One region of the Streptomyces sp. NPDC042100 genome, then DNA from elsewhere that is predicted to be linked to it. Evidence: riboswitches for the same ligand, from Rfam matches in the RefSeq annotation. Region 1 holds a riboswitch; each other region holds the start of a gene.
The links. Region 1 has a riboswitch for cyclic di-AMP ahead of ACZ6J5_RS24200 (M23 family metallopeptidase). Riboswitches for the same ligand answer to the same signal wherever they lie in the genome.
Positions count from the first base shown of each region.

Region 2: it holds a riboswitch for cyclic di-AMP, as region 1 does, so the genes downstream of both, ACZ6J5_RS11360 (LysM peptidoglycan-binding domain-containing M23 family metallopeptidase) here and ACZ6J5_RS24200 (M23 family metallopeptidase) in region 1, are expected to answer to the same signal.
Region 3: it holds a riboswitch for cyclic di-AMP, as region 1 does, so the genes downstream of both, ACZ6J5_RS20490 (transglycosylase family protein) here and ACZ6J5_RS24200 (M23 family metallopeptidase) in region 1, are expected to answer to the same signal.
Region 4: it holds a riboswitch for cyclic di-AMP, as region 1 does, so the genes downstream of both, ACZ6J5_RS32480 (LysM peptidoglycan-binding domain-containing protein) here and ACZ6J5_RS24200 (M23 family metallopeptidase) in region 1, are expected to answer to the same signal.

Region 1 is NZ_JBVJDK010000011.1:20,296-24,904, forward strand. Features, by position in the region: gene ACZ6J5_RS24190 (PrsW family intramembrane metalloprotease) at 1-58, shown strand, start outside; gene ACZ6J5_RS24195 (aldo/keto reductase) at 79-1,026, opposite strand; gene ACZ6J5_RS24200 (M23 family metallopeptidase) at 1,202-2,281, opposite strand; cyclic di-AMP (ydaO/yuaA leader) riboswitch at 2,293-2,439, opposite strand; gene ACZ6J5_RS24205 (PP2C family protein-serine/threonine phosphatase) at 2,641-3,870, opposite strand; gene ACZ6J5_RS24210 (MFS transporter) at 3,974-4,609, opposite strand, start outside.
Region 2 is NZ_JBVJDK010000004.1:322,340-326,948, reverse strand. Features, by position in the region: gene ACZ6J5_RS11380 (aspartate aminotransferase family protein) at 1-502, shown strand, start outside; gene ACZ6J5_RS11375 (helix-turn-helix domain-containing protein) at 588-1,217, shown strand; gene ACZ6J5_RS11370 (DUF6126 family protein) at 1,249-1,413, shown strand; gene ACZ6J5_RS11365 (tyrosine-protein phosphatase) at 1,424-2,221, opposite strand; cyclic di-AMP (ydaO/yuaA leader) riboswitch at 2,611-2,765, shown strand; gene ACZ6J5_RS11360 (LysM peptidoglycan-binding domain-containing M23 family metallopeptidase) at 2,770-3,759, shown strand; gene ACZ6J5_RS11355 (SGNH/GDSL hydrolase family protein) at 3,922-4,609, shown strand, end outside.
Region 3 is NZ_JBVJDK010000008.1:330,049-334,657, reverse strand. Features, by position in the region: gene eno (phosphopyruvate hydratase) at 1-499, opposite strand, end outside; gene ACZ6J5_RS20490 (transglycosylase family protein) at 763-1,503, opposite strand; cyclic di-AMP (ydaO/yuaA leader) riboswitch at 1,507-1,680, opposite strand; gene ACZ6J5_RS20485 (LysM peptidoglycan-binding domain-containing protein) at 1,938-2,990, opposite strand; gene ACZ6J5_RS20480 (cytochrome P450 family protein) at 3,163-4,419, opposite strand; gene ACZ6J5_RS20475 (LamG-like jellyroll fold domain-containing protein) at 4,456-4,609, opposite strand, start outside.
Region 4 is NZ_JBVJDK010000020.1:31,826-36,434, reverse strand. Features, by position in the region: gene ACZ6J5_RS32485 (oxidoreductase) at 1-693, opposite strand, end outside; gene ACZ6J5_RS32480 (LysM peptidoglycan-binding domain-containing protein) at 753-1,652, opposite strand; cyclic di-AMP (ydaO/yuaA leader) riboswitch at 1,656-1,813, opposite strand; gene ACZ6J5_RS32475 (SpoIIE family protein phosphatase) at 2,208-4,295, shown strand; gene ACZ6J5_RS32470 (SpoIIE family protein phosphatase) at 4,292-4,609, shown strand, end outside.

The DNA of each region.
Region 1 (4,609 bases):
CGTCTGGGCGCCGCCGCAGTATCTGGACTACGGCGGCTACAACCCGTACCGCAGCTAGGGCGTGTCGGGCCCGGCGGATCAGACCGCCGAGGCCTCGTCGAGCGCGGCGAGCTCGGCGCCGGTCAGCTCCAGGTCGGCGACGGCGACGAGGGCGGGCAGCTGCTCGACCGTGCGGGCCGACGCGATCGGCGCGACGACGGTCGGGCGGGAGGCCAGCCAGGCGAGGGCGACGGTGGCGGGCTCGGCGTCGTGCGCCTCGGCGACCGTGTCGAGCGCGGCGAGCACCCGGCGGCCCCGCTCCGTCTCCAGGTGCTGCCCGGCGCTGCCGGCGCGGACGCTGGCGACGGCGGTGCCCGGGCGGTACTTGCCGGTGAGGAAGCCGGAGGCGAGCGAGAAGTACGGCACGGCCGCGAGCCCGGCCCGCTCGGCGGTCTCCAGGAGCTCGCCCTCGTAGGTCTCGCGGGAGACCAGGTTGTAGTGCGGCTGGAGGGCGACGTACCGGGCGAGGCCCTCGGACTCGGCGAAGTCGAGCGAGGCGCGCAGCCGCTCCGGGGAGATGTTGGAGGCGGCGACGGCCCGGACCTTGCCGTCCTTCACGAGCTGGTCGAGCGCGGTGACGATCTCCTCGACGGGCACGGACTCGTCGTCGAAGTGCGTGTAGTAGAGGTCGATGTAGTCGGTGCCGAGACGGCGCAGCGACTCCTCGGCGGCGGCCTTGATCGTGGGCGCGGCCAGCCCCTTGAAGCGCGGGTGGGCGCCGGCCTTGGTCGCGACGAGGACGTCCGCGCGGTTGCCCCGGGAGGCCATCCAGCGGCCGATGACGGTCTCGGACTCGCCGCCCTCGTTGCCCTCGACCCAGGAGGAGTACGTGTCGGCGGTGTCGACGAAGTTGCCGCCCGCGGCGGCGTAGGCGTCGAGGACGGCGAAGGACTGCGCCTCGTCGGCGCTCCAGCCGAAGACGTTGCCACCGAGGGCGAGCGGGAAGACGTGCAGGTCGGAGGAGCCCAGTGCGCGGAGAGAAGTCATGAGGTGATCAACCCCCCGCGCCGCCGGGCCTATTCCGTCACGGCGGACCGACCGCCCGGGACCCCGGCACCACCGGACCCGCCGCCCGCGACGCCGGACCGGCCACCGGACCCGCCGCCCGGGCCACTCGACCCGCCGCCCGACCGGCCACCAGCCCCGCCGCCCGCGACGGCGGTCAGACGCTCAGGCCCTTCGACCGCAGCCAGCCGGCCGGGTCGATGCCGCCGCCGGACGGGGTGTGGACCTCCAGGTGGAGGTGGGGGCCGGTGACGTTGCCGGTGGCGCCGACGCGGCCGATGGTGTCGCCGGTGCCGACGGACTGGCCCGCGCCGACCGTCATCGAGGAGAGGTGGCAGTACCAGACCTCGGTGCCGTCGGCGAGCTCCAGCACGATCCGGTAGCCGTAGGAGCCGGACCAGCCGGCCGACTTCACGGTGCCGCTGTGGACGGCCTTGACCGGGGTGCCGGTGGGCGCGGCGAAGTCCAGGCCGGTGTGGTAGCCGGAGGACCACATGGAGCCGGACTCGCCGTAGGTGGAGGTGAGGGTGTACGACGAGGTGGGCAGCGCGTAGCTGGCGGCCAGCTTGGCCAGGCGCTCGGCCTCGGCCTTCGCGGCGGCCTCCGCCTCGGCCTTCTTCTTCGCCTCGGCCGCCGCCTTCTCCGCCGCCTCGGCCTTGGCCGCGGCCTCCGTCGCCGCCTTCTCGGCGGCGGCCTTCTGCGCCGCCTCCTTCTCCGCGGCGTCGGCGGCGGCCTGCTGCTGCTCGGCCTGCTGGAGGATGCGGGCGCGCAGCGCCTCACCGGCGTCGGCCTGCTGCTTCGAGCCGGCCGGGGCGTCGGCGGTGGTGCCGTCCTCGGGGGTCGTGTAGGTGAGGGCGGTGAGCGGCTGCGGGGCGTTCGCGGTCCCGGTGCCCTCGTCGGAGCCCTTGGCGTCGCCGCCGCCGATCAGGTCGCCGATGCCGGGCAGCTCGGAGGCGGCGGGCAGGCCGAGGTCGGGCAGCGCTATCGAGACCTTGGGCTTCTCCTGGGCGGTGGCCAGGCCGCCCGCCCCGACGGCGGCGATGACGCCGACGCCGAGGACGGTGGAGGAGCGGGCGAAGTTGGAGCGCTGCTTGACGACCCGGTGCCGGCCGCCGGCGCGGTTCTGGGCCCGCATCGATTCCTCGGTGGGGTTCCATTCCTCCCCGCCCGTGCCCGCGGCGCCATAGGCGCCGAAAGAGTCGAAGGGGGCTTCGGGAGCGGGGGTGTCGGACGCCACGGAGGCGCTCTCCTTTCCTTCCTTCTCGCCTACCGGGTTAGCTGACGGGTTCGGAGCAGGAAGGTCTCCTACGGGTGTGCCGCACGGGTGCGACGTGGCCCGATTCACCCCAAGTGGTGGTTCCCCGGTTCCCTTGCGGAATTCGGCGCGCGCGCACGGTGCCGTCTCTTGCGACGGCTGGGACGACCGCGCTGCGTTATCGAACGTTAATAGACACGGCCTCCCGATTCCAAGCCGCTCCCCTTGATCATTAGCTGAATTGGGAGGGAATGGCCCGAGTTGACCCCCGGTCAGACGGGATTCCCGTCACAGGCGGAATCTGACGTTGTATCAATTGTTATCGGAGCGACACCCCTCGACTACGAGCCGTCACCACCCGTCGGGGGCGTCCCCCCGAGCCTCCCGTCCGGCACCGCCCCCGGCGACACCACCGGCATCGTCCGCCGCCGCTCCGGCTGCCCCGCCGCCGGCCGGCTCACCGCGAGCAGCGCCATGTCGTCCGTCGACCCCCCGCCCGTGTGCCGGCGCACGTCCGCCACCAGCGCGTCCAGCAGTTCCTCGGGCCCGGGGAAGAGCCGCCCCGCCAGCCGCTCCGCCGGGTCGTAGAAGACCCCGTGCCCGTCCCGCGCCTCCGAAAGCCCGTCCGTGTACAGGAGCAGCGTCGCGCCCGCCGGATACGGGGTCTCGTCGGCCCGGTCGGGCCACACCGCCAGCTCCCCCATCCCCAGCGGCAGCGCCGCCTCGCTCGGCCGCAACCGCGCCAGCGCCCCGTCCCCGTACAGCAGCAGCGGCTCCGGGTGCCCTCGGTTCACCACCCGTACGAAGCCCCCGCCGCGCGGGATCTCCGCGAGGACCGCCGTCGTGAACCCCTCGAAGGCGTCCAGCCCGTCCCGCCGGGTGCCCTCCCGGTCCAGCGCCCGTTCGAGCCGCTGCGCCACGCCCTCCAGCGTCGGCTCCAGCTCCGCCGCCTCGCGGAAGGCGCCGATGACCACCGCGACGGCCTCCACCGCGTCGAGCCCCTTGCCCCGCACGTCGCCGACGACCAGCCGCACCCCGTACGGCGTGTCCTGTACGGCGAACAGGTCGCCGCCGATGAACGCGTCCGCCTCCGCCGCCTCGTACCGCGCCGCGATCTGGAGCCCCCCGATCCGCTCGGCGGGCTGCGGCAGCACCGCCCTCTGCGCCGTCTCCGCGATCACCCGCGCCGAGGCCAGCCGCTCGCCGCTGCGCCGCACCACCCGGTTGATCAGCATCGCCAGCGCCGAGACGGTCAGCACCGTCAGCGTCTCGGTGAGCGAGGGGATGTGGTCGGAGGTGCCGTTGTAGACGTGCAGCCCGACGCTGGCGAAGACGGCGGCGACGCCCGTGAGCAGCGTGGTCAGCGTGGAGAAGAAGGGGGCGGCGATCAGCGGCGCCGCCGAGAACAGCGGCGCCGCCGTGTACTCGGGCGGGGTCGCCAGGTCGAAGCAGACACCGCCCACGATGATCAGCGGCGGCAGCGCCCGGATGAACCGGCGGGCGAGGGCGTACGGCCCGAGGACCCCGTCACCGCCGCCGCCCGGCCCGTCCCGCACCGCCGCTCGCGCCACCGCTGCTCTCCCGCCTGGACCCGGCCCCGGCCGGACCCGGCCCGTACGGACCCGGGACCGCCCCGAGGGCGACGGGAGGACCCGCGCCCTCCCCAGGGTGCGGTCAGCCGGTCTCCGACGGCGACCGGCGCTCGGCCGACTGGCTTACGGCCGGCCGGACCGCGAGCCGCCCGCCCCGGGCCAGCGCCGCCATGGCCACCGCGCAGCCGAGACCCACCGCGCACAGCGTCAGCCACGGCACCGCCGACCAGCCGGTGAGGTCGAGCAGGGCGCCCGTCCCCAGGTTCCCCAGGGTGATGCCGATCCCGCAGACGGTGTTGTAGAGCCCGTAGTGGGTGGCCACCCAGCGGTTCTCGGCGAGGGCGACGACGGTGTCCATCTCGTACGGGTAGAGCACCGCGTTCGCCACCGCCAGCAGCGCCGCGCACAGCAGCAGCCCCGGCAGCGAACGCCCGCCGCCCAGCAGCGCCGGCGGCAGGAAGGCCGCGCCCATCAGCGCGAGCCCCAGCACCAGACAGCGCTCCCGGCTCAGCCGCCGCTTGCACCAGGCGGTGATCCGCAGCTGCCCGGCCAGCGCCACCAGCGCCGACACCACGAACAGCGCCGTCGTCACCGCCGTGCTGTCCGCCGCGAGCGGCAGCGCCAGATAGACCTGGAAGGACAGCACGTACGAGCCGGTCATCGCCAGCGAGAACAGCCAGAACACCCGGTTGGCCAGCACGGTCCGGAACTGCCCGCG
Region 2 (4,609 bases), on a different contig from region 1:
GCTGGTCCACTCGGCCAGCTTCGGCTCGAACGCGCAGGCCATGGCCGCCGGGCTCGCCGTGCTCTCGGTCATGGAGAGCGAGGGCACCGTCGCCCACGTACGGCGGACCGGCGACCTGCTCGCCTCCCGGCTGCGCGAACTGGTCCCGCGCTACGAGCTGCTGAAGGAGATCCGGGGCCGCGGGCTGATGATCGGCATCGAGTTCGGCCGCCCGTCCTCGCTGGGCCTGCGCAGCCGCTGGACCATGCTCCAGGCGGCCCGCAAGGGACTCTTCGCCCAGATGGTCGTGGTCCCGCTGCTCCAGCGCCACCGGATCCTCACCCAGGTCTCCGGGGACCACCTGGAGGTGATCAAGCTGATTCCGCCGCTGGTGATCGACGAGGCCGACGTGGACCGGTTCGTGACCGCCTTCACGGCGGTCATGGACGACGCCCACGGGGGCGGCGGGCTGCTGTGGGACTTCGGGAAGACCCTGGTCAAGCAGGCGGTCGCGCAGCGCTGACCGGAACCGGGCGGTCAGGCCCGGCGGTTTTTGCCTCTGGGGCAAGAAACTTGCCTCAGAGGCACGAAGCTGGCGGAATGGACGCATGGACCACGTCCCCGGGGAAGCCTCCCCGGACCTCGCCGCCCCCGACATCCTGCCGGACGTCGCCCCGCAGCTGCGGGCCCTGCGCCGCCGCAGGGGACTCACCCTGGAGACCGCGGCACAGCGGGCCGGGCTCTCGCCGGCCCACCTGTCCCGCCTGGAGACGGGGAACCGGCAGCCCTCGCTGCCGATGCTGCTCGCGCTGTCCCGTATCTACGGTACGACGGTCTCGGAGCTGCTGGGGGAGACCCCGCCCGGACACGACCCGGTCGTCCGTGCCGGACGCTCGGACCCGGTCGAGGCCGACGGCTGGATCTACCGCCAGGCCGGCGGCGCCGGGCGCGCCCTGCAGTGCCTGCGGGTCCATGTGCCCTACGCCACTCGCGCCGACATCGTGCGGGTCCACCCCGGTGAGGAGTGGATCCACGTCCTGGAGGGCCGGGTGCGCCTCGCCCTCGGCGACGCCGTGCACGTCCTCGATCCCGGGGACAGCGCGCACTTCGACTCGCTCACCCCGCACCGGATCGGCGCCGCCACCCGCGCCGGGGCCGAGCTGCTCTTCGTCCACACCCTGATGCAGAGTCCCGTCGCCGAGCTGTGCCTCGGCGACGGCACCCCGCACCGGCGCTGACCCCGTGTACCCGACCGTGGAAAGGACCGACATGTCCGAGCTTCCTGCGAACTCCGTACCGGACACCGGCGAGGAGCGCGGCAACGGCAAGTTCCCCAAGGGGCTGGTGCTCCGCCTGTTCGCCTACCTCATCGCCGGTCACCTCTTCGCCGGCTTCCTCTACCTGCTCTTCGCGATGGGCGGCCAGAACCAGTAGCGGGCGGCGGCTACGCCTCGGCGAGCAGGCGCCCGCGCAGCCGGTCCCGGGTCTCCGGGGCGAGCCGCAGCCCCTCGGACAGGTAGCTCTCCACCGAGCCCCAGGTCTCCTCGATGGTCGCGAAGGCGGCCCGCAGGTACTCGACGCGCGCGTCGAAGAGGGGGCTCAGCAGCTCCATCACCGCCGGGGACATGGCGTCCGCCGCCTCGGACTCACGCCGCACCTTGTAGCGGCGGTGCGGCTCGTTCGACTTCACGTAGTCGGCTTCGATCGCCTCGCGCTCCACGCCCAGGGCGAGCAGCGTGATCGCGATCGACAGCCCGGCCCGGTCCTTGCCGGCGGCGCAGTGCATCAGGGCCGGGACGCTCTCCTCGGCCATGTCGTGCAGGATCCGGCTGTGCTCGGCCGTCCGCTCCACGATCATCTTCTGGTACGACTCGGACATCCGGGCCGCGGCCTTGCCGTCACCCAGGATCGCGCGCAGCTGCTCCAGGTCGCCGGTCCGCACCAGCTTCCAGAACTCCTTGCCGTCGGCCGGGTCGTTGAGCGGTATGTTCACGTTCCGCACGCCCGGCAGCTCGACGTCCGCGCCCTCCATCCGCCGGTCCGCCTCGTTGCGGAAGTCGAAGACGGTGTGCAGCCCGAGGGCCGCGAGGAACTCCGCGTCCTCCGTCGTGGCGTGCGCCAGGTGACCGCTGCGGAAGAGGCGTCCGGCGCGCACGCTCCGGCCGTCCGCCGTCGGCAGCCCGCCGAGGTCGCGGAAGTTGCGTACGCCGGTCAGCTCGGGCTCGGTGGTCGCGTGGGTCACGGAAGCTCCTGGTCGTGAGAGGGGTCGTGGTGAGATCGGTTCCTGGGGCAATCATCCAGGTGAGAGGCCCGCGACGCACCCTCTCTGACAGAAATGTACGATTGGTCCGAATTGGGACTTAAGGCATAACGCGCCCTGATACCAGGGGAGATGGTCTCCGGTGCGTGAGCAGCGTCATAGACGTGACGGACCGTGGCGGGGCAACCTTTCCGAATTCCCTTGTGGAAAGGGAAATCGAGGGAACGTCATCCACGGAGGGTGACCGCGATTCCGGCCGTAAAAGCCGCCCGTACGCACATTCCTGAAAACCGCGGCTTGTTCGGGCGCCGCCGTCTCGTCTAGCGTCGCGCTCAATCCGGACGGACCGCCTAATCCTGCCGCCGACCGGAATCCCCATACCACCCGTATCAGGCAGGAGCGGGGGACCCAGGTAGTACGCCGGCCCCTCGAAGAAGGACGGCTCGGGGTGAAGCCGCGTGACCGCGCGGCCGGACAGCTCCAGTCCGAACCCGACAGCTCACCTCGCAGGCGACGGAGAGGAATCCGCCATGCCCGCGAAGGGTAAGCACCGCCGTCCCAAGGCCAACCCGATCACCCGCGGGTTCGTCGCCGCCGGCACCGGCGGCGCCGTCGTCGCCCTGCCGCTGATCGGAGCGACCGGCGCCCACGCCGCCGAGCAGGCCGCCCCGGCCGTGAAGGCCCCGCAGGCCGTCACCGTCGCCGTAGCCGCCAAGGCCCCCGCCCAGGCTCCGGCCGCCGCGCCCGCCGCCGCCCCGAAGGCGTACACCGTCGTCCGAGGCGACTACCTGTCGAAGATCGCCGCCGAGCACCGCCTGACCGGCGGCTGGCAGAAGCTCTACCGCGACAACCGCCAGGTCGTCGGCGAGGACCCCTCGCTGATCCTCCCCGGCATGAAGCTCACCCTCGGGGCCAAGAACCCCGCGAAGAGCACCGCCAAGGCGGCGCCGGCGCCCAAGGCCGCCCCCGAGCGCACCGCGAAGAGCGGCGGCGAGGGCACCCGCGCCACGCGCGGCACCGAGCGCCCGGCCGCCTCGTCCTCCTCCTCTTCGTCCTCCGCTTCTTCGTCCTCTTCGTCTTCGTCCTCCTCCTCGGCCGGCCAGTCCTCCTCCTCCGGCTGGGTCACCCCCATCGCGGGCGGCGGCGTCTCCACCCCGTACCGCGCCTCCGGCTCCATGTGGTCCTCCGGCTACCACACCGGCGTCGACTTCATCGCCTCCACCGGCACCACCGTCCGCGCGGTCGGCCCCGGCACCGTCTACTCGGCCGGCTGGGGCGGCGCCTACGGCAATCAGGTCGTCATCCAGCACACCGACGGCACCTTCTCCCAGTACGGCCACCTCTCCTCGCTGTCCGTCTCCGCCGGCCAGACCGTCAGCGGCGGCCAGCAGATCGGCCTCTCCGGCGCGACCGGCAACGTCACCGGCCCGCACCTGCACTTCGAGATGCGCACCGGGCCGGAGTACGGCTCCGACATCGACCCGCTGGCCGTCCTGCGCCAGCATGGGGTCGGCGTCTGAACCGCCCCGCACCACGGATTCCACCCCGAGGCCCGGCACCCGTGTGCCGGGCCTCCGGGCTATTCCGACTTGGGAGAATCTTTAGTGGTGGCATATGTCACCCGCCGTCAACCCCTCCTTACGGTCGCGTAGGTCACATCGGTGAAGGAAAGATGTGCTCCCGTGGCAGACGATTCGAGAACACCAGACAAGAACGCATTCGGGTCGTACGCGGCGATCGGTGACAGCTTCACGGAGGGCGTCGGCGACCCCGGGCCCGACGGGACGTACGTCGGCTGGGCGGACCGGTTCGCGGTCCTGCTCGCGGACCAGCTTCCGGAGCACGACGCCTTCCGCTACGCCAACCTGGCGGTGCGAGGACGCCTTCTGGACCAGATCGTCGCGGAGCAGGTCCCGAGGGCGAAGGAACTCGCCCCCGACCTGGTGACCTTCTGCGCGGGCGGCAACGACATCATCCGCCCCGGCACCGACCCCGACGACGTCGCCGAGCGCTTCGAGCGCGCGGTCGCCGACCTGACCTCCGCCGTGGGCACCGTGATGGTGACGACCGGCTTCGACACCCGCGACGTGCCGGTCCTCAAGCACCTGCGCGGGAAGATCGCCACCTACACCGCGCACGTCCGGGCCATCGCCGACCGCTACGAGTGCCCGGTGCTCGACCTGTGGTCGCTCCGGTCCGTCCAGGACCGGCGCGCCTGGGACGACGACCGGCTCCACCTGTCGGCGGAGGGGCACACCCGGGTCGCGCTGCGCGCCGCCCAGGTGCTCGGCCTGCCGGTGCCGGCCGACCCGGACCAGTCGTGGCCGCCGCGGCCGCCGCGCGGCACCCTGGAGGTCCGCAAGGACGACA
Region 3 (4,609 bases), on a different contig from region 1:
ACTCCTGGATGTCCACGTTGGAGTCGGCGTGCGACCCACCGTTGAGGATGTTCATCATCGGAACGGGCAGCAGGTGCGCGTTCGGGCCGCCCAGGTAGCGGAAGAGCGGCAGGTCGGAGGCCTCGGAGGCGGCGTGCGCGACGGCGAGGGAGACGCCGAGGATGGCGTTGGCGCCGAGCGAGGACTTGTCCGGGGTGGCGTCCAGGTCGAACATCGCCTGGTCGATCAGGCGCTGCTCGGTGGCGTCGTAGCCGACGAGCTCCGGGCCGATCTGCTCGATGACCGCGAGGACGGCCTTCTCGACGCCCTTGCCCTGGTAACGGTTGGGGTCACCGTCACGGAGCTCAAGGGCCTCGAAGGCACCGGTGGAGGCACCGGACGGAACGGCAGCACGGCCGGTGCTGCCGTCGTCGAGGCCGACCTCGACCTCGACCGTGGGGTTGCCTCGGGAGTCCAGGATTTCCCGGGCTACGACGACGTCGATGGACGGCACGAGCATCTCCTTCTGGGATGTGACGCTGGGTGTGACGCGGTGGTGCAAGGTCTCGTTTCGCCTTGCGACAAGAGCCTAACCGGCTCTGGCGCTCCGGCCAGCCGGACGCCCGCCCCCTGGGACGAAAAAGGACCCAACGGCACCCATCTAGGGACGAAAGGCCCCTTACTACTCACCGGTAAGGGCCTGGAACGGGGAAACCCCGGTCCGGAGCGCACGGGGGAAGGGCACTCCGGACCGGGGTGGTCACCGCGGGTGGGTCGTCAGGCTCACTTCAGGTGGAGCTGCTGGCCCGGGTAGATCAGGTCGGCGTTCTCGACGACGTCCTTGTTGAGCTCGAAGAGCTTGGCCCAGCCGCCCTTGACGCCGTGCGCCTGGGCGATCTTGCTCAGGGTGTCGCCGGCGGCGACCTTGTACTCGCCGTCGCCCTTCTTGACCGTCTTGCCGGTGGGGGTGGTGACGGTCTTCTTGGAGACGGTCTTCTTCGGCGTGGTCTTCGGCGCCTGGCGCTGCTCGCTTCGGGTCGTCGGCCGCTCGGCGGAGCGCTTCGACGAAGAAGAGGAAGACGACGAAGAAGAGGAAGAAGAGGAGGAGGACGAGCTGGAGCCCGTCGACGCGGAGCCGCCGTTGTACGAGGCGCCGGAGAGGCCCACGCCGCAGCTCGGCCACGCGCCCTTGCCCTGGCCCGCGAGGACCTTCTCGGCGATGGCGATCTGCTGGGACTTCGACGCCTGGTTGGCGGTCGGGGCGTAGGCGGTGCCGCCGTACGCGGCCCAGGTGGAGGCCGAGAACTGCAGGCCGCCGTAGTAACCGTTGCCGGTGTTGATGGACCAGTTACCGCCGGACTCGCACTGGGCGACGCGGTCCCACTCGGAGGCGGTGGCGGCCGAGGCGGTGCCCGCGGTCATCAGCGGGGCGGCGACGGCGACACCGGTGACGCCGACGAGCGTGGCGACGCGGGTGGCCTTGGAGGGACGACGGTGCTTGCCCTTGTTGCCGGAAAACAGCATGGGAATTCTCCTCACCGACGCCTACGAGGTGAGCTGTCGGGTTCGGGCGAGTGAGTTGCCCGGCCGCGTGTCCTTGCACGCGGCTTCACCCCAAGCCGATCGTCGGCCGTCTGTCTCAACGGCCGGGGCCGGCACTTACCTTGGGTCCCCCGCTCCTGCCTTCGGCGCTTGACAGCGACGACTTCCCGTCGGTCGGCGGCAGGATTCGGCGTACCGGTCGACGGGGCCCGCGGTGGCGAGCGGTGATGACCGTAGACATAGACCCGGCGGAAGTTCAAAGACCATCAACCCGGTGAAATCGCCCCTACTTGCTCCCCGATGCGGGGCGTTTCCGCAGGTGAGGGGCGACCTCAGCAAAGTTTGCGGACGTGACACGCCAGTTCGGCAAGAGAGACCCATGCCTCACTTACTCATAACGGACATTCAGGTACGGACTACTCCGCCGCCGCCGTCTTTCCTGACGTCAACTCAAGGCTCTGACCAGGGAGGATGAGGTCGGGGTCGGCGCCGACCGTCTTCTTGTTGGCGTCGTAGAGCGCGGTCCAGCCGCCAGGCAGCGCGTTCTCCTGTGCGATGTCCGACAGACTGTCACCCGGCCTGACGGTGTATTCGTCAGCCTTGACCGCATTGCCGGAGTTGTCCGTCTTGCTCCCCGCGACGGCGCTCTCGGCGCCCTGGCCGCCGTCCGCCGCACCGTCCGCCGACCCGTCACCCGGGGCCGCGTGGCGCCCGGATTCGGGCGTGGTGTCCGGATTGCCCGCTTCTTCCGATGCGGCGTCACCCCGGTGCTTGCCGGAACCGGGGGTGGCCGGATCCGTCGGGTCGGCCGTGCCCGGCGCGCCCGGGGTCCCGGGCGTGCCGGTCGGGTCCGGGGCCCCGGGCGTGCCGGTCGGGTCCGGGGCCGTCGAGCCGTCAGGGGTGCCCGGGGTCGCGGGCGGGGTCGTGGTGCCGCCCGAGGGCGTGGCCGGGGTGGCCGGGGTCACCGGGGTGGCCGGGGTGGTGGTGGTCCCCCCGGAGCCGGCCGGGGTGCCGTCGGTCCGGTTGGACTCGGCGACCGGGCCGGTGGAGGTCTTCGGCCGCACGGCGGGCCCGGGGTTCACGGCGGGCGCGCGGCCGTCCTTCGTCAGGCCCGCGATCGGCGCGCAGGTGGCCCACTGGGTGTCCCCCGCGGCGAAGGCGTGGTCCGCGATCGCGATCTGCTGCGCGCGGCTGGCGAGGTCGGCGCTCGGCGCGTACGCCAGGCCGCCGTGGCGCTCCCAGCCCTCCTGGGTGAACTGGAGACCGCCGTAGAGCCCGTTGCCGAAGTTGGCGCTCCACGCGCCGCCCGACTCGCACTCCGCGACCCGGTCCCAGGTCGGTGCGTCCGCCGCGGCGGCGGAGCCTGCCGCGAGCAGCGGCAGGGCGATGGCCGAGCCTGTGACACCCGCCGCGACGACGATGGCGGGGGCCTGACGGGGTCTGCGGTGTCGTCCGTTCCCGGAGCGCATACGGACTGCCTTTCGCGTGACTGCTGAGACTGCCGGTGAACGTAGCGGCATTCGAACGTGAGTCACAAGTCGATGCAGCGGAGATCACGCGAAGATCACATTCCTGACGACCCGTCAGAAAGCTTGCCGGGAAGCCCCTCGGAAAGCCCGTCGGAAGACGCTGCCCCGGAGCTCAGCCGCGCGCGGCCTTGTGGGAAGCGCTGAACTCCACCGGAAGCGTGCGCAGGCCACGCATGATCAGGCCCCCGCGCCACCGCAGTTCCGCCGGATCGGCCCCAAGTCGCAGGTCCGGCAGGCGAGTCAGCAGGGTCGCCAGCGCCGTCTGCCCTTCGAGGCGGGCCAGCGGCGCCCCCAGGCAGTAGTGGATGCCGTGCCCGTAGCCGAGGTGCTGGTTGTCGCGGCGCGCCAGATCCAGCGTGTCCGGCTCCTCGAAGCGCGCCGGGTCGCGGTCGGCGGCGGCCAGCACCACCAGGACCGGGTCGCCCGCCGGGATCTCCTGGCCGCCCAGCGTGAGCGCCTCGGTGGCGAACCGCCAGGTCGCCATCTCGACCGGACCGTCGTACCGCAGCAGCTCCTCGACGCCCGTCTCCAGGAGCCCGGTCTCGCCCGCCGCGAGCGACTCCTGGAGCCGCGCCCGCTGCTCCGGCTCGCGCAGCAGCGCGTACACGCCGTTGCCGATCAGGTTGACGGTGGTCTCGAAGCCCGCGAAGAGAAGGATGAAGGCCATCGCGGCGGCCTCGTTCTCGGTGAGGTGCTCGCCGTGGTCGGACGCCTTGATGAGCCCCGAGATCAGGTCGTCGCCCGGGTCGGCGCGCTTCTTGTGGATGAGCTCCAGCAGATAGCCGCGCATCTTCTTCACCGAGCGGGCCACCCCGCCGCGCGGCCCGCCGCCGTGCCGGATCATCATCCCGGCCCAGTCGCGGAAGTCGTCCTGGTCCTCCTCGGGCACGCCGAGCAGGTCGCAGATCGCGTAGATGGGGAGCGGGAAGGCGAACTCGTGGATGAGGTCCGCGCTCCCCTTCTCCGCGAAGCCGTCGATGAGCCGGTCGGTGAGCTCCTGCACCCGGGGCGCGAACTCCGCGACCCGGCGCGGGGTGAACGCCTTCGACACCAGCCGCCGCAGCCGGGTGTGGTCCGGCGGGTCGATGTTGAGCAGGTGGGTCATCAGCTCGGCCTTGCGCTCGCCGGGGATGCCCGTCTTGCCCTTGGCGTGGGCCGGCTCGTCGTGGTGCGCCGGGTTCTTCGAGAGCCGCTGGTCGGCCAGCGCCTGCCGGGCGTCGGCGTACCGGGTCACCAGCCAGGCCTCCACCCCGCTGGGCAGCGTCGCCCGGTGCACCGGCGCGTGCGCGCGCAGCCAGGCGTACGCGGGGTACGGATCGGTGGCGAACTCCCAGGTGAAGAGCTCGGGGGCGGCGGGTCGGTCGGACATGGTCCCGACATTAACCCGCCGCCCCCGGGGCTCCGGTCACAGCCGGGCGTACACCCCCTTCGCGGTCAGCCGGTCGAAGGCGAGCCGGACCGCCGTGGCGCCGTCGTCCGGCAGCGGCCCGGTCACGGTGGTGATCTCCGCGTCCGACAGGGCCCGCCGGACCAGCGTGAACTCGTCCAGTGCGCCGGTC
Region 4 (4,609 bases), on a different contig from region 1:
CATCAGCCGCGCGGCGGTCCTGCGGCCCTCCTGGCGGGGCGCGGCGGTCTGGAGGTTGGTGGCGGCGTAGCCGGGGTGGGCGGCGGCGGCCACGACGCCGGACCCGGCGGCCGCCAGGCGGCGGGCGAGTTCGTGGACGAAGAGGAGGTTCGCCGTCTTGGAGCGCCCGTACGCGATCCAGCGGCGGTAACCGCGTTCCGCGTTGAGGTCGTCGTGGTCCAGGTCCGCCAGGGCGTGGAAGCCGCTGGAGAGGCTGACGACCCGGGCGCCCGGGGTGCGCAGCAGCAGGGGCATGAGCAGCCCGGTGAGCGCGAAGTGGCCGAGGTGGTTCACCCCGAACTGGGTCTCGAAGCCGTCGGCGGTGCGGCCGGGCGGGAGGGCCATCACCCCGGCGTTGTCGATGAGCAGGTCGAGCCGGTCGGAGCGCTCCGCCCGGGCGGCGGCGAACGCGCGCACGGAGGCGAGGTCGCCCAGGTCGAGCCGGGCGGACTCCGCCTCCGCGTGCGGGACTTCGGCGCGCAGCCGGTCGCGGGCCGCCTCGCCCCGGGCGTCGCTTCGGCAGGCGAGCACGACGTGCGCGCCGGCGCGGGCGAGCTCGCGGGCGGTGACGTAGCCGATGCCGCTGTTGGCCCCGGTGACCACCGCGGTGCGGCCCCGCTGGTCGGGGATGTCCTGCGCGTTCCAGCCCGTCATGCGAGCGCTCCTTCCGGCCGTGGCACCCCATGATGGCGTGCCCGCCGGGCGGGCCGGAATCAGTAGGCGCCGAAGACGTTGTCGATCGAGCCGTAGCGGTCGGCGGCGTAGTTGCAGGCGGCGGTGATGTTGGCGACCGGGTCGTAGAGGTCGTAGGCGGTGCCGGGGACGTGGTACGCCTGGAAGGTGGGCTCGATCACCTGGAGCAGGCCCTTGGAGGGGGTGCCGGCGGCGGCGTTGGAGTCCCAGCCGTTGACGGCGAGCGGGTTGCCCGAGGACTCGCGCATGATGTTGCGGTAGATGCCGTCGTAGCTGCCCGGGATGCCGTTGCGGCCCATGATGGCGAGGGCCTCCCGGATCCAGCCGTCGAGGTCGTCCGTGTACGAGACGGCCGAGGCCGCCGCCGAGGAGACCGACGCCGTGGACGCCGTGGACGCGGCGGACGCGGTCGCGGGTGTCTTCGCCGCCGCCTGGACCACCTCGGTGGCGGCCCGGGGCGCGGCCGCAGGGCGGGCGGCGGGCGCGGCTCCGTCGCCGGTGGCGGAGGTCGCGGTGGCGGCGGGGGGCGCGGTGGCGGCGGTCCCGGTGCCGAGGGAGAGGCGCAGGCCGGGGTGGATGAGGCCGGGGTCGGCGCCGACGGCGGCGCGGTTGTCGCGGTAGAGCCGCTTCCAGCCGCCGCTCACCTGGTGCTTCCGGGCGATCTTCGCGAGCGAGTCCCCCGCGACCACGGAGTAGGTGACCTTCTCACCCTGCTGAACCGTTGCGATCTTTCCGATCGCGACGGAGTGCGCGGCCTGGACCGCCTGCACGGCCGGTGCGGTCCGCGGGGTCTCGGCGGCGGCTCCGCCCGCCGCGGCGAGCGGCAGGACGAGCGCGGCGCCGCCGGTGACGCCGACGACGGCCAGTCCTCGGGCGAGCGGGGTGCTCTTGGTACGGCGGTGCTTCCCGGTTCCACGCATGGCGAAAGTCCTCTCCTTCGCCTGCGAGGTGAGCTGTCGGGTTCGGGCAGGAGCTGCCCGGCCGCGCACCCGCGCGGCTTCACCCCGAGCCGCCCCGGGCCTCGGGGCGGCGGCGAACCTTCGGGTCCCCCGCTCCTGCCTTGTTCGGGTGGGTGAGTGTGGCGCCCAGGCGGCGGCAGGATTCGGCGTTCCACCCGGATGACGGGTGACCGTAGGCGAATCCGAAGAGCCGAAACAAGGGTCTAATTCGCAAAAGCAAGCAGATCTTTTAGAGGGTCGGGAGGGGGCGGGCGCGGCGTGGTGATCCCACGCGCCAACTCTTCTCCGGGCGCCCGCGCCTGACACCGCGCCAGGGCGCGGCGCACACGGCCCGCCGTGACTCAGATCACCAGGAAATACTTAAACGGATATGTCCGGATCCATTTAGTTTGGGGCGGTGAGGCGGGCCGCTTTCCTTCGCACGACGACCGGAAGCGGACCGCACGACTGGCGGTCCGCTTCCGCGGCGGGATGATGGAGAGGCCGGCTGCGGGGCGGAGGAGGGACACGGTCTGGATGAGCGCGGCGGACTTCCCTGCCGGCCCGGACCCGGCGGACGGCGATCTCGCCCTGGAGCCGGGCGGCCTGCTCGACGTGCTCGGGGTCGCGGCCGTTCTCCTCGACGAGGACGGCCGGATCGCCCTGTGGAGCCCCCGGGCGGAAGAGCTCTTCGGCCGTCCCGCCACCGAGGCCCTGGGGCGTGACGCCGTCACCCTGCTGGTCGAGGAGCGGCACCGGGAGCGGGTGCGGTCCCTGTTCGCCCGCGTGGTCTCGGGCGGCGGGCCCTGGGCCGGGGCCTTCCCCGTACGGCACCGGGACGGGCGCGCGGTCCCGGTCGAGTTCCGCACCACGCGCCTCCAGGACGAGCGGGGCCGCCCCTACGCGCTCGGGCTCGCCTCGGACCGGGCCGCCGTCCGCCGGGTGGAGCGGCACCTGTCGCTGTCCTCGCTGCTGGTCGGCCACTCCCCCATCGGGCTCGCCGTGGTCGATCACGGCCTCCGCTTCGTGCTGGTCAACCCGGCGCTGGAGCGGATCGACGGCCTGCCCGCCGCCGGGCACCTGGGGCGGACCGTGACGGAGGCGGTCGACTCACCGGACGCCGAGGCGCTGGAAGCGGCGCTCGGCGAGGTCCTGCGGACGGGCGAACCCGTCCGCTCCCGCACCGTGCGGGGCGTCAGCGGGCCCGGCGGCGAGGAGCGGGTGTGGTCGGTCTCGCTCTACCGGCTGGAGACCCCGGAGCGCCGGGTCATCGGCGCCGCCGTCGCGGTCACCGACATCACCGACCAGCACGCCGCGGCCAGGACCGCGGCCCGGGCCCGGCGCCGGCTGGCGGTCATCGCGGACGCCTCGGAGCGGGTGGGCACCACCCTCGACCTGGACCTGACCGCGCACGAGCTGGCGGACCTCGTGGTGCCCGAGTTCGCCGACATCGCGGCCGTGGACGTCCTGGAGGACATCCTCACCCAGCCCGGCCCCGCCCGGACCTCGGGCCCGGCCGTGTTCCGGGCCCTCGCGGTCAAGGCCGCGTACCCCACCCCGGCGCAGGAGGCCGCCGACCCGGTGGGCGAGCCCGCCCGCTACGGCGCCGAGCGGCTGGTCACCCAGTGCGCCCGCACCGGCCGGCCGGTCCTCGTGCGGCACGTCACCGACGCCGACCTGCCCCGGATCGCCAGCGGGGAGGCCACCGCCGCGCTGCTGCGCCGGGCGGGCATCCACTCCTACCTCGCCGTCCCGCTGCGCGCCCGAGGCGTCGTGCTGGGCGTCCTGGACCTGAAACGGGCCCGGAACTCGGTGCCCTTCGACGAGGACGACGTCCTGCTGGCCGGGGAGCTGGCCGCCCGCGCGGCCGTCGCCATCGACAACGCCCGCTGGTACCGGCACCAGAGCCAGGCCGCCCTGGCCCTCCAGCGGCACCTGCTGCCGCACGGGCCGCCCCGGCTCAACGGCCTCGACGTCGCCTACCGCTACCAGCCCGCGTCGGAGTCGGTCGAGGTCGGCGGCGACTGGTTCGACGCGATCCCGCTGCCCGACGGCAAGACGGCGCTCGTGGTCGGCGACGTCATGGGCAGCGGCATCAACGCGGCCGCGACCATGGGCCAGTTGCGCACCGCGGCCCGCACCCTCGCCTCGCTCGGCCTCGCGCCCGCCGTGGTCCTGGAGCACCTGGACCGCACCGCGGCCGAGCTGGACGAGGCGATGGCCACCTGCGTGTGCGCCGTGTACGACCCGTACAGCGGGAGCTGCCGCGTCGCGAACGCCGGGCACCCGCCGCCCGTGCACGTCGCGGCGGGCCGGGCGCCCCGGCTGCTCGACCTGTCCGAGGGCGCTCCGCTGGGAGTCGGCGGCGTGCCCTTCGAGACGCGCGAGTTCCCCTTCCGGACCGGCGACGACCTGGTCCTGTACACCGACGGCCTGGTCGAGACCCGCGACCAGGACATCGACGTGCGGCTCGCCGCCCTCACCGACCTGCTGGACCGCGCCCCGCTGCCGCTGGAGCAGATCTGCGACCTGCTGCTCGGCGCGCTGCGCGGGAACGACGACCACGACGACGTCGCGCTGCTGATCGCCCGCGCCCGGCCGCCGCACCCGAAGGAGGCACCGTGAGCGACGCGCTCCCGCCGGAGAACGCCCTGCCGCCGGTCGCCGAGGACGGCGCGGCCGTCCTGCTCGACGAGCGGGGCCGGATCGACGCCTGGACCCAGGAGGCCGGGGCCCTGCTCGGGCGGCCCGCCGCCGACATGCTCGGGCAGTCGGCCCGCGCGCTGCTCGCGGACCCGGCGGCCTGGCCGGCACTGGTGACGGCGTACGAGCGCGGCGCCCGGCGCGGGGACGCGGTGCTGCGGACCGGCCGGGGCGAGGAACTGCCCGTGGTCTTCCAGGCCTTCGACCTCGCGGGCGACAGCCGTCCGGCGGGCTTC